2 regions of the Streptomyces sp. NPDC101490 genome follow, and region 1 is predicted to be linked to the other one. Evidence: riboswitches for the same ligand, from Rfam matches in the RefSeq annotation. Region 1 holds a riboswitch; the other holds the start of a gene.
What was found. A riboswitch is a leader RNA that binds a small molecule or an ion and turns the genes downstream of it on or off. The one in region 1 is predicted to bind ZMP and ZTP.
Positions count from the first base shown of each region.

Region 2: another riboswitch for ZMP and ZTP. It lies ahead of ACIRQY_RS18750 (bifunctional 5,10-methylenetetrahydrofolate dehydrogenase/5,10-methenyltetrahydrofolate cyclohydrolase); the one in region 1 lies ahead of glyA (serine hydroxymethyltransferase).

Region 1 covers NZ_JBIWNI010000002.1:329,946-335,127, forward strand. Annotated here, with positions in the region: gene ACIRQY_RS05305 (2'-5' RNA ligase family protein) at 1-465, opposite strand, end outside; gene trpS (tryptophan--tRNA ligase) at 577-1,590, opposite strand; gene glyA (serine hydroxymethyltransferase) at 1,820-3,085, opposite strand; ZMP/ZTP riboswitch at 3,156-3,246, opposite strand; gene rocD (ornithine--oxo-acid transaminase) at 3,370-4,578, shown strand; gene ACIRQY_RS05325 (polysaccharide deacetylase family protein) at 4,922-5,182, shown strand, end outside.
Region 2 covers NZ_JBIWNI010000008.1:254,328-259,509, forward strand. Annotated here, with positions in the region: gene ACIRQY_RS18745 (hypothetical protein) at 1-367, opposite strand, end outside; gene ACIRQY_RS18750 (bifunctional 5,10-methylenetetrahydrofolate dehydrogenase/5,10-methenyltetrahydrofolate cyclohydrolase) at 838-1,701, opposite strand; ZMP/ZTP riboswitch at 1,730-1,837, opposite strand; gene ACIRQY_RS18755 (GAF domain-containing protein) at 2,439-3,848, shown strand; gene ACIRQY_RS18760 (aldehyde dehydrogenase family protein) at 3,893-5,182, shown strand, end outside.

The DNA.
Region 1 (5,182 bases):
CAGCGCGAAGGAACGGCAGGTCCAGGCCGCCTCGAAGCCCGCGAGCTCGGCGAACGCCCGGTCCATCCCCTCCTCGGAGATGCCGTGCGCCACGGTGACGTGCGGGTGGTACGGGAACTGGAGCTCGCGCGCCAGCGGTCCGGCCTCGTCCCGGATCCGGTGCTGGAGCCCGTCGCAGGGGGGCACGCCCTCCCGGAGCTTCACGAAGACGACCGGCGACAGCGGCCGGAAGGTGCCGGTGCCCTCAAGGCGGACCGGGAAGGGCAGGCAGTCCGCCGCGACCCCGGCGAGGTGCGCCTCGATCTCCGGCAGCCGCTCCTCAGCGACCTCGGTCGGCGGGACCAGCGTGACGTGCGTGGGGATGGCGTGCGCGGCCGGGTCCCCGAAGCCGGCGCGCCGCTCCTGGAGCAGGCTGCCGTAGGGCTCCGGGACCGCGATCGAAACGCCGAGCGTTACGGTCCCCACGTCGTTCTCCTCCGGTGTCGGTCGTTGTCGGTCGGCTCGTGCCGGGTGGTGCAGCGCCAGTGTGCGGCCTGCACCACCCTTTCGGCCAGGGGCCCCGGTCTCCGGCGCCGCTCAGTGCTTGGCGGGCAGGAAACCGATCCGGTCGTACGTCTGGGCCAGCGTCTCGGCGGCGACCGTACGGGCCTTCTCCGCGCCCTTGGCCAGGATCGAGTCCAGCGTCTCGGGGTCGTCCAGGTATTCCTGGGTGCGGGTCCGGAAGGGCGTGACGAAGTCCACCATGACCTCGGCCAGATCCGTCTTCAGCGCGCCGTACATCTTGCCCTCGTAGCTCTTCTCCAGGTCGGCGACGGCCGTCCCGGTGAGGGTGGACAGGATGGTGAGGAGGTTGGAGACGCCGGCCTTGTGCTCCGGGTCGAAGCGGATCACCGTCTCGGTGTCGGTGACCGCGCTCTTGACCTTCTTCGCGGTGGTCTTCGGGTCGTCCAGGAGGTTGATGAGGCCCTTCGGCGTGGACGCCGACTTGCTCATCTTGATCGTCGGGTCCTGGAGGTCGTAGATCTTCGCCGTCTCCTTGAGGATGTACGGCGAGGGGATCGTGAACGTCTCCCCGAAGCGTCCGTTGAAGCGCTCCGCGAGGTCGCGGGTCAGTTCGATGTGCTGGCGCTGGTCCTCGCCGACCGGGACCTGGTGGGCCTGGTAGAGCAGGATGTCCGCGACCTGGAGGACCGGGTAGGTGAAGAGGCCGACGGTGGCGCGGTCGGCGCCCTGCTTGGCGGACTTGTCCTTGAACTGGGTCATGCGGGAGGCCTCGCCGAAGCCGGTGAGGCAGTTCATGACCCAGCCGAGCTGGGCGTGCTCGGGGACGTGGCTCTGGACGAAGAGGGTGCAGCGGTCGGGGTCCAGACCGGCGGCGAGCAGCTGGGCGGCGGCGAGCCGGGTGTTGGCGCGCAGCTCGGCCGGGTCCTGCGGGACGGTGATCGCGTGCAGGTCGACGACCATGTAGAACGCGTCGTGGGTCTCCTGGAGGTCGACCCACTGGCGGACGGCGCCGAGGTAGTTGCCGAGGTGGAACGAGCCGGCGGTGGGCTGGATTCCGGAGAGCACACGAGGACTGTCAGAGGCCATGCGGGCCATTCTCTCAGGTGCGGGAAGTGATCCCCGACTGGCTCCGCGCCGCGCCCGTCCCGTCCGCCGTGTCCGTCGTGTCCGCCGCACCCGTCCCGTCCGCCCTGTCCGTCCCGTCCGCCGTGTCCGTCGCTTCCGCCGCGCCCGCCGGTCTCGCGGGACCGGCGGGCGCGGGCCCGCGCGGGCCGGTGGGGGTGCCCGGCCCCGCGCGGGTCCGTGGGGAGGCCGGTCAGACCGGGAGGCCGGGGGCCGGGTGGAGGGACATCAGGTCGGCGACCTCGGCGCGGACGGCGGCGAGGGTCTTCTCGTCGCCGGTCCCGGCGGCCTCGACGGCGCGGTCGATCCAGTCGGCGACGGCGGCCATGTGCTCCGTGCCCAGGCCCCGGGAGGTGAGCGCCGGGGTGCCGATGCGGATGCCGGAGGGGTCGAAGGGCTTGCGGGAGTCGTACGGGACCGTGTTGTGGTTCACGACGATCCCGGCCCGGTCGAGGGCCTTCGCGGCGGTCTTGCCGGGGACGTCCCGGCCGGTGAGGTCGATCAGGATCAGATGGTTGTCGGTGCCGCCGGAGACCAGGTCGAAGCCCCGGGCGAGGAGGGCTTCGGCGAGGGCGCGGGCGTTGGCGACGACCGCGTGGGCGTAGTCGCGGAAGGCGGGCCCGGACGCCTCGCGCAGGGCGACGGCGATGGCGGCGGTGGTCTGGTTGTGCGGGCCGCCCTGGAGGCCGGGGAAGACCGCCTTGTCGAGGGCCCTGGCGTGCTCCTCGCCGGACATGAGGAGGGCGCCGCGCGGGCCGCGCAGGGTCTTGTGGGTGGTCGTGGAGATCACGTCGACGTGACCGGCGGGCGAGGGGTGGGCGCCGCCCGCGACGAGCCCGGCGATGTGCGCGATGTCGGCGACGAGGACGGCGCCCGTCTCGCGGGCGATCTCCCCGAAGGCGGCGAAGTCGACGGTGCGGGGCAGCGCGGTGCCGCCGCAGAAGATCACCTTGGGGCGTTCGCGCAGGGCGAGGTCGCGGACCTCGTCGAGGTCGACGCGCCCGGTGTCGCGGCGGACGCCGTACTGGACGCCCCGGAACCAGCGGCCGGTGGCGGAGACGCCCCAGCCGTGGGTGAGGTGGCCGCCCATGGGCAGGGCCATGCCCATGACGGTGTCGCCGGGCTCGGCGAAGGCCAGGTACACGGCGAGGTTGGCCGGGGACCCGGAGTAGGGCTGGACGTTGGCGTGGCCGACGCCGAAGAGGGCCTTGGCCCGTTCGACGGCGAGGGTCTCGATCAGGTCGATGTTCTGCTGGCCCTCGTAGTAGCGGCGGCCGGGGTAGCCCTCGCTGTACTTGTTCTGGAGGACGGTGCCGGAGGCTTCGAGGACGGCGGCGGAGGCGTAGTTCTCGCTGGGGATGAGACGGAGGGTTTCGGCCTGGAGCCGTTCCTCGGCGCCGACGAGGGCGGCGAGCTCGGGGTCGGCGAGGGTGAGTGCGGGGTGCTGCGGAGCGGTCACGGTGGTGTCCTCCGGGCGTCGGGGGTCCCGGGGACGTCGTGCGGAGCGCGGCGCCACCGGGACATCGGTCCCGTGACGCCCAGGCGGGCGGCGTCCCGTGTGGTCTGCCGCGCACGGCTCCCCCGGGGTCGCTTCCCCGTACGCCAGTCGCCGTGCGTGTTTTCAGCGTAGCGGGCGCGCCGTGCGCGAGGTTTCCCCGTCCGGCATCCGAGCGACGATAGAAACAGGGGCCACACCCCCTCGTCGGGGGTCGTCCCCCGAGCCGCAGGACGAACGGAGATCCCGTGTCGGGCACACAAGACGCGATCGCTTCCGCGGAGGCGCACAGCGCTCACAACTACCATCCCCTGCCGGTCGTCGTCGCGACGGCGGACGGCGCCTGGCTGACCGATGTCGAGGGGCGCCGCTACCTCGACATGCTGGCCGGTTACTCGGCGCTGAACTTCGGGCACGGCAACCGGCGTCTGATCGACGCGGCGAAGGCCCAGCTGGACCGGGTGACGCTGACCTCGCGCGCCTTCCACCACGACCGCTTCGCCGACTTCTGCGCCGGGCTCGCCGAGCTGTGCGGCAAGGAGGCGGTGCTGCCGATGAACACGGGCGCGGAGGCCGTGGAGACGGCCGTGAAGACCGCCCGGAAGTGGGGGTACGAGGTGAAGGGCGTGCCGGACGGGCACGCGAAGATCGTGGTCGCGGCGAACAACTTCCACGGCCGGACGACGACGGTGATCAGCTTCTCCTCGGACCACGAGGCGCGGGACCACTTCGGTCCGTACACGCCGGGGTTCGAGATCGTGCCGTACGGGGACCTGACGGCGATGGAGGCGGCGGTCACCGAGAACACGGTGGCGGTGCTGCTGGAACCGATCCAGGGCGAGGCGGGGGTGCTGGTGCCGCCCGCGGGCTATCTGGCGGGGGTGCGGGAGCTGACGCTCCGGCGGAACGTGCTGTTCATGGCGGACGAGATCCAGACGGGTCTGGGCCGGACGGGCCGGACGTTCGCGTGCGAGCACGAGGGTGTGGTGCCGGACGTGTACATCCTGGGGAAGGCGCTGGGCGGCGGTGTGGTGCCGGTGTCGGCGGTGGTCGCGGACCGGTCGGTGCTCGACGTGTTCCGGCCGGGCGAGCACGGGTCGACGTTCGGCGGGAACCCGCTGGCCTGCGCGGTGGCCCTGGAGGTGATCGCGATGCTGCGGACCGGCGAGTACCAGGAGCGGGCGGCGGAGCTGGGCGAGCACCTGCACGCGGAGCTGGGGCTGCTCCTGGGCGACGGGGCGGTGGAGGCGGTGCGCGGGCGCGGGCTGTGGGCCGGGGTGGACATCGCGCCGTCGCGGGGCACGGGCCGGGAGATCTCGGAGCGGCTGATGGAGCGGGGCGTCCTGGTGAAGGACACCCATGGCTCGACCATCCGGATCGCGCCACCGCTGGTCATCTCGAAGGAGGACCTGGACTGGGGCCTGGAGCAGTTGCGGGAGGTGCTGTCGGAGGGCTGAGGAGGACCGGGGACGGGTGCGTCCGGCCGGACGGGGACGGGTGCGCCCGGTGAACCGGGGACGGTGCGCCCCGGCGGGCCGGGCGCACCCGGTGGCTGGGTCCGTGCCTGGTGGCCGGGGCCGTGCCCGGTGGCCCGAGGGGCATGGGAGCCGGTGGCCGGTGGCCGGGGGGCACGGCAGCCGGTGACCACGGCGTGGCGGCCGGTGGCCGGGCGGCGGTGGAGTCGTACGGCGGTGGGAGGGCGGGGTCCGGCCCTCCGGAGCGGAAGGCGGGACCGCGGCGGAGTTTTCTGGCCAACTCGGGCCATTGACACGACAGTTGGTCTAGGCCAATGATGCGGCCATGCCGAGACTCCGTCTGCGTCACGCCGTGCGTGCCGCGCTCGCCGCCCTCGTCCCGCTCGCGCTCGTCGGCGCGGTCGCGGGACCCGTGCACGCCGCCCCGGCGGCCTGGCCCGCGCCCGTCCCGGTGGTGTCGCACATCGACACCACCGACCCGGTCGTCTTCATCACCATCGACGACGGCTGGTTCCACGACCCCGCCGCGGCGAAGCTGCTGCTCGACCGCCGGGTGCCCGCCTCGCTGTTCCTGCTGCCCGGGGCC
Region 2 (5,182 bases), on a different contig from region 1:
GCAGCGACGTCCCGGATGCCGGCGTGTCGGCCAGGGGCGTGGCGTCGTCCGACCGCGTTCCGCCGAGTGTCCCCGGCTCTCCGTACGGCGACCCGGTGCTCCGGCCCTCGTCGGAGACGGCGGACGGGTCCCCCGGTCGCCCTTCGAGCCGTGTCTCCTGCCCGGCCTCTCCCCTGACGGTCAGGAGGGCCGCCGCCACGAGACCGGCCACCAGCATCGGTACGACCGGCACGCCGAACCGGTGGGCGCGCCGGGCGGCCGGACCGGGCCAGGGCTTGCCGAACCGGGTGAGCCGGGCGGACCACTCGGAGTCCTCCCCGGACGCGGGGGCGGCGCCAGGGACGGCTGCGGATACGGGAGCGGTCATGTGGACGGCTGCGGACCCGGGGACGGTCCCGAGGGCAGCCGTCGAATCGGCCACGGACTCGTGCGGGGGTACGAACACGGGATCGCCCGGCCGGACGGACCGACGCTCGTGCGGCGGTACGGGTACGGGCTCACGCGGGCGTACGGGCACGTCCGGGCGGTCTGGACCGCGCTCGTGCGGAGGTACGGACTCGGGCGATTCGAACGATCCACCCCGCACCAGCGGCCCACCCGACACGGGCGGTTCTCCCGGATCGGGCGTCCCGGACGCGGTCGGCTCGTGGTCCGGTGACGGGGTGGCGGTCGGCGGAGTGGCGGTAGACGGGTGGGACACACCGTCCAGGTTCGCCCGTCGGCGGCCTCGCGGCCACTGCTTTTCGGCTCTCTCGACCACCGCGCCGCGCGCGTACAGAACCGTGACGATCGCCGACCGTACCCCGGCCCACCGCCTCCCCTGCGCCCGCCCTTCCCTCACCCGGCCTGCAGCCCCAACTGACGCTCCGCGCCCTCGACCGTCTGGGCGAGGAGCACGGCGATGGTCATCGGGCCGACACCGCCGGGGACCGGGGTGATCAGCGAGGCCCGCTCGGAGGCCGAGGCGAAGTCGACGTCGCCGATGTTGCCCGGGTTGTACCCGGCGTCCACGACGACGGCACCGGGCTTGATGTCGGCGCCCTTGATGAAGCGGGGCCGGCCGACGGCGGCCACGAGGATGTCGGCCTCCCGGACCACGGACGAGAGGTCCTCGGTACGGGAGTGGCAGTAGGTGACGGTGGCGTCCCGGCCGAGCAGGAGCAGTCCGGCGGGCTTGCCCAGGATCGCGCTGCGGCCGACCACGACGGCCCGCTTGCCGCGCGGGTCGACGTCGTACGCGTCGAGGAGGCGCATGATGCCGCCCGGCGTGCAGGAGACGAAGCCCGGCAGGCCGAAGCCCATGGCCGCGAAGGACGCCATGGTCACACCGTCGACGTCCTTCTCCGGGGCGATCGCCTCGAAGGCTGCGCGCTCGTCGATGTGCGGGCCGACGGGGTGCTGGAGCAGGATGCCGTGGACCTCGGGGTCGGCGGAGAGCGCGCTGATCGCGGCGACCAGCTCCTCCGTCGTGGTGGCGGCGGGAAGTTCGACGTGCCGGGAGCGGATTCCGGCCTTGGCGCACCGGTTCTGCTTCATCTTCACGTACGTCACGGAGGCCGGGTCCGCGCCGACGAGGACCGTCGCGAGACAGGGGGTGACGCCGGTGCGGCGGGTGATCTCGGAGGCGCGGGCTGCGGTCTCCTCGACCGTGCGGCGAGCGAGGGCCGTACCGTCCATGAGGGCGGCGGTGCTGGTGGACATGGCAACTCCTGGGCGTCGTGGCTGACCGGTGCTTCGCCCAGGCGCACGGCATGAGGACGGGCGCCGCACCGGGCGCGGTCCCGCCGGGCCGCTCCCCGGTGGTGATCCACCTCAAGCGCCAGTCACGGCCCGGCCCCACTGTACGTGAGCATGACGGAGGGCGGCCGGGGGCGGTGGTGAATCAGACGAAGAACGCACAAGAGCGTCGACCGGAGGGCGGGTGGGGTCGTCCCTGGGCGGGCGCTCACGTACGGGGTGCCGCCCCCGCGAGTCCCGCCGCGCAGGCGCACGTCGGCCTCGGTGGGCCGACTCGCGCACGAGCCGGGCGGAGCCGTACACCCCGTATGCCGTACGCCCCGTTGCCGTATGTCCCGTACAAGCCGAACGGCCTTCGGCCCGGCGGGGATTCCGCGCGGGCGACGACGGAAGGACGGCAAGGCGGAGGCTCACAGGCAGGGGACCGTCCCGGCGTGGTCCGTGCTCTTCCGGCCGACTCACGAACAAGTCCCGGTCGAGTCCGGGCACGGGCGGCCGGGGCACTCCCGGGGCGCTCCCGGTCGGCCACCGACTGGCATCTGGGCGCCGCCCGACCGGCGCCCGACCGACTTCCGGCCGACTCCCGGAAGAGCCCCCTCCGGCACACCCGTCACATCGCACCCTCAGCAGGGGCGAGTCCCGGACACCCGCCCACCGCCTGGCCGTCGAGGAGCTTGTCGGCGGCTCGCGCCCGCACGACGATGAGCGCGACGGGCCGGGACGACCTCGACGAGGAGGCCGAGTTGGGCGGTACGCGGATGGCAGGGCGGACGGACACGGGGACAGGGCGGGGGCCGGGCGCCAGAGGCCCGGACCCGGGGAATCCGGGCCCCGGAAGCCACCCGCCCCTCGGACCCGACGGCACACCCCCGGACTCCGAGAGCCTCCGGCTCGTCACCGGGACCGGTGGAACGGGTGCCCAGCGGCTGCGCCCCCTGGTCGCCGCCTCGTGGCGGCGCTCGGCACGCGCGCGCGTGAGCCAGGACGGGGCCGCGCGGATCGAACTGGACGGGGACGAGCTGGCCGCGCACCGGGACGCGCATCCGCTGGCCGCCGCGATGCCGGTGGTCCGTGAGCTGATGGGCGCGTACGCGGCGGACGGGGAGCACCTGGTGGCGGTCTGCGACGCGGCCGGGCGGATGCTGTGGGTCGAGGGGCATCCCTCCGCGCTGCGCCGGGCGCGGCGGATGAACTTCGTCGCCGGGGCCCGCTGGTCGGAGGCGGCGGCGGGAACGAACGCGCCCGGCACCGCGCTCGCCGTGGACCGGCCCGTGCAGGTGGTCGCCGCCGAGCACTTCCGGCATCCGGTGCGCGCGTGGACCTGCGCCGCCGCCCCGGTGCACGATCCGCACAGCGGACGGGTGCTCGGCGCGGTCGACATCACGGGCGGCAGTGGGCTCGCGCATCCGCACAGTCTGGGCTTCGTCCAGGCGGTGGCGCGGGCGGCGGAATCACACCTGGCCCTCGCGGGGCCCGCCCCCGAGCCGGGGCGGCTGCGTCTGACGGCCCTCGGCCGGGACGAGGCCGTGCTGTCGGTCGACGGGCGCCGGACGCGGCTGAGCCGACGGCACAGCGAGATCGTGGTGGTGCTCGCGCACCGCGCGGAGGGGGTGGGCGGCGAGGAACTCCTCACGCTGCTCTACGAGGACGAGTCGGTGACCCCGGTGACCCTTCGGGCGGAGCTGTCCCGGCTGCGTTCCGTCCTGGGGCCGGAGGTGCTGCGCTCGCGTCCGTACCGGCTGGTGGGCGTGGTGGACGCCGACTTCGCGGCGGTGGACCGGCGGCTGGCCTCGGGGGCCGTGGCGGCGGCGGCCGGAGGGTACGCGGGTCCGCTGCTGCCCGGCTCCCGCGCCCCCGCGGTGGTACGGCTCCGGGAACGCCTCGCGGGCCGCGTGCGGGCGGCACTGGTGGGCCGGGGCGATCCGGGGCTGCTCGCCGACTGGGCGTACAGCGCGTGGGGCGAGGACGACGTGGTGGTCTGGCGGGCGCTCTGCGCGGCCGTACCGGCGGACCGGCTCGCCCCCGTGCGGGCCCGGCTCGACTCCCTCGAGGCCGAACTCACCTCAGGCGCAACCCTCTTGCAACGTCCGGGACCGCACACTCGCCGGTGAGCGCGGGCCAGGGACGGCCGGCGCCACCCAGGGAGGCCATGTTCATGACCCGTTACGCCGCTCCCGGCACCGAGGGCGCCCTCATGTCGTACGAGGCCCGCTACGACCACTGGATCGGCGGCGCGTACGTCGCCCCGGCACGTGGCGGCTACTTCGAGAACCCGAGCCCGGTCGACGGCCGCCCCTTCACGGAGATCGCGCGCGGCACCGCCGAGGACGTGGAGCTCGCCCTGGACGCGGCACACGCGGCGGCCCCCGCGTGGGGGCGTACGGCCCCGGCGGAGCGTGCCTCGGTGCTGCTGCGGATCGCGGACCGCATGGAGGCCAACCTGGAGGCGCTGGCCGTCGCGGAGACCTGGGACAACGGCAAGCCCGTCCGGGAGACGCTCGCCGCCGACATTCCGCTGGCGATCGACCACTTCCGCTATTTCGCGGGGGTGCTGCGGGCGCAGGAGGGCACGCTCAGCGAGCTCGACGACGACACCGTGGCGTACCACTTCCACGAGCCGCTGGGCGTGGTCGCGCAGATCATCCCCTGGAACTTCCCGATCCTGATGGCGGTCTGGAAGCTCGCTCCGGCGCTGGCGGCGGGAAACGCCGTGGTCCTCAAGCCCGCCGAACAGACCCCTGCGTCGGTGCACTTCTGGCTGGGCCTGGTCGCCGATCTGCTGCCGCCGGGCGTCCTGAACATCGTCAACGGCTTCGGCGAGGAGGCGGGCAAGCCGCTCGCGTCCTCCCCCAGGGTCGCCAAGGTCGCGTTCACGGGCGAGACGGCGACCGGTCGGCTGATCATGGGGTACGCCGCCGAGAACCTGAAGCCGGTGACACTGGAGCTGGGCGGCAAGTCGCCGAACATCTTCTTCGACGATGTATGGGCGGCGGACGACGACTTCCGGGACAAGGCGCTGGAAGGCTTCACGATGTTCGCCCTGAACCAGGGCGAGGTCTGCACCTGTCCCTCGCGCGCGCTCGTCCAGCGGGGACAGTACGGCGAGTTCATGGAGGCGGCGATCGTCCGTACCGAACTCATCGTGCCGGGACACCCCCTGGACACCGCGACGATGATCGGCGCCCAGGCGTCGGCGGAGCAGCTGCGGAAGATCGTGTCGTACCTGGAGATCGGACAGAAGGAGGGCGCGAAGATCCTGACTGGTGGTCAGGTAATCGAGCATGACGGTGAGTTGGCCGGTGGTTTCTACGTCCAGCCGACGATCTTCGAGGGTGACAACCGGATGCGGGTCTTCCAGGAGGAGATCTTCGGCCCGGTGGTGGCGGTGACCTCGTTCACGGACTTCGACGACGCGATCCGCACGGCGAACGACACCCTGTACGGT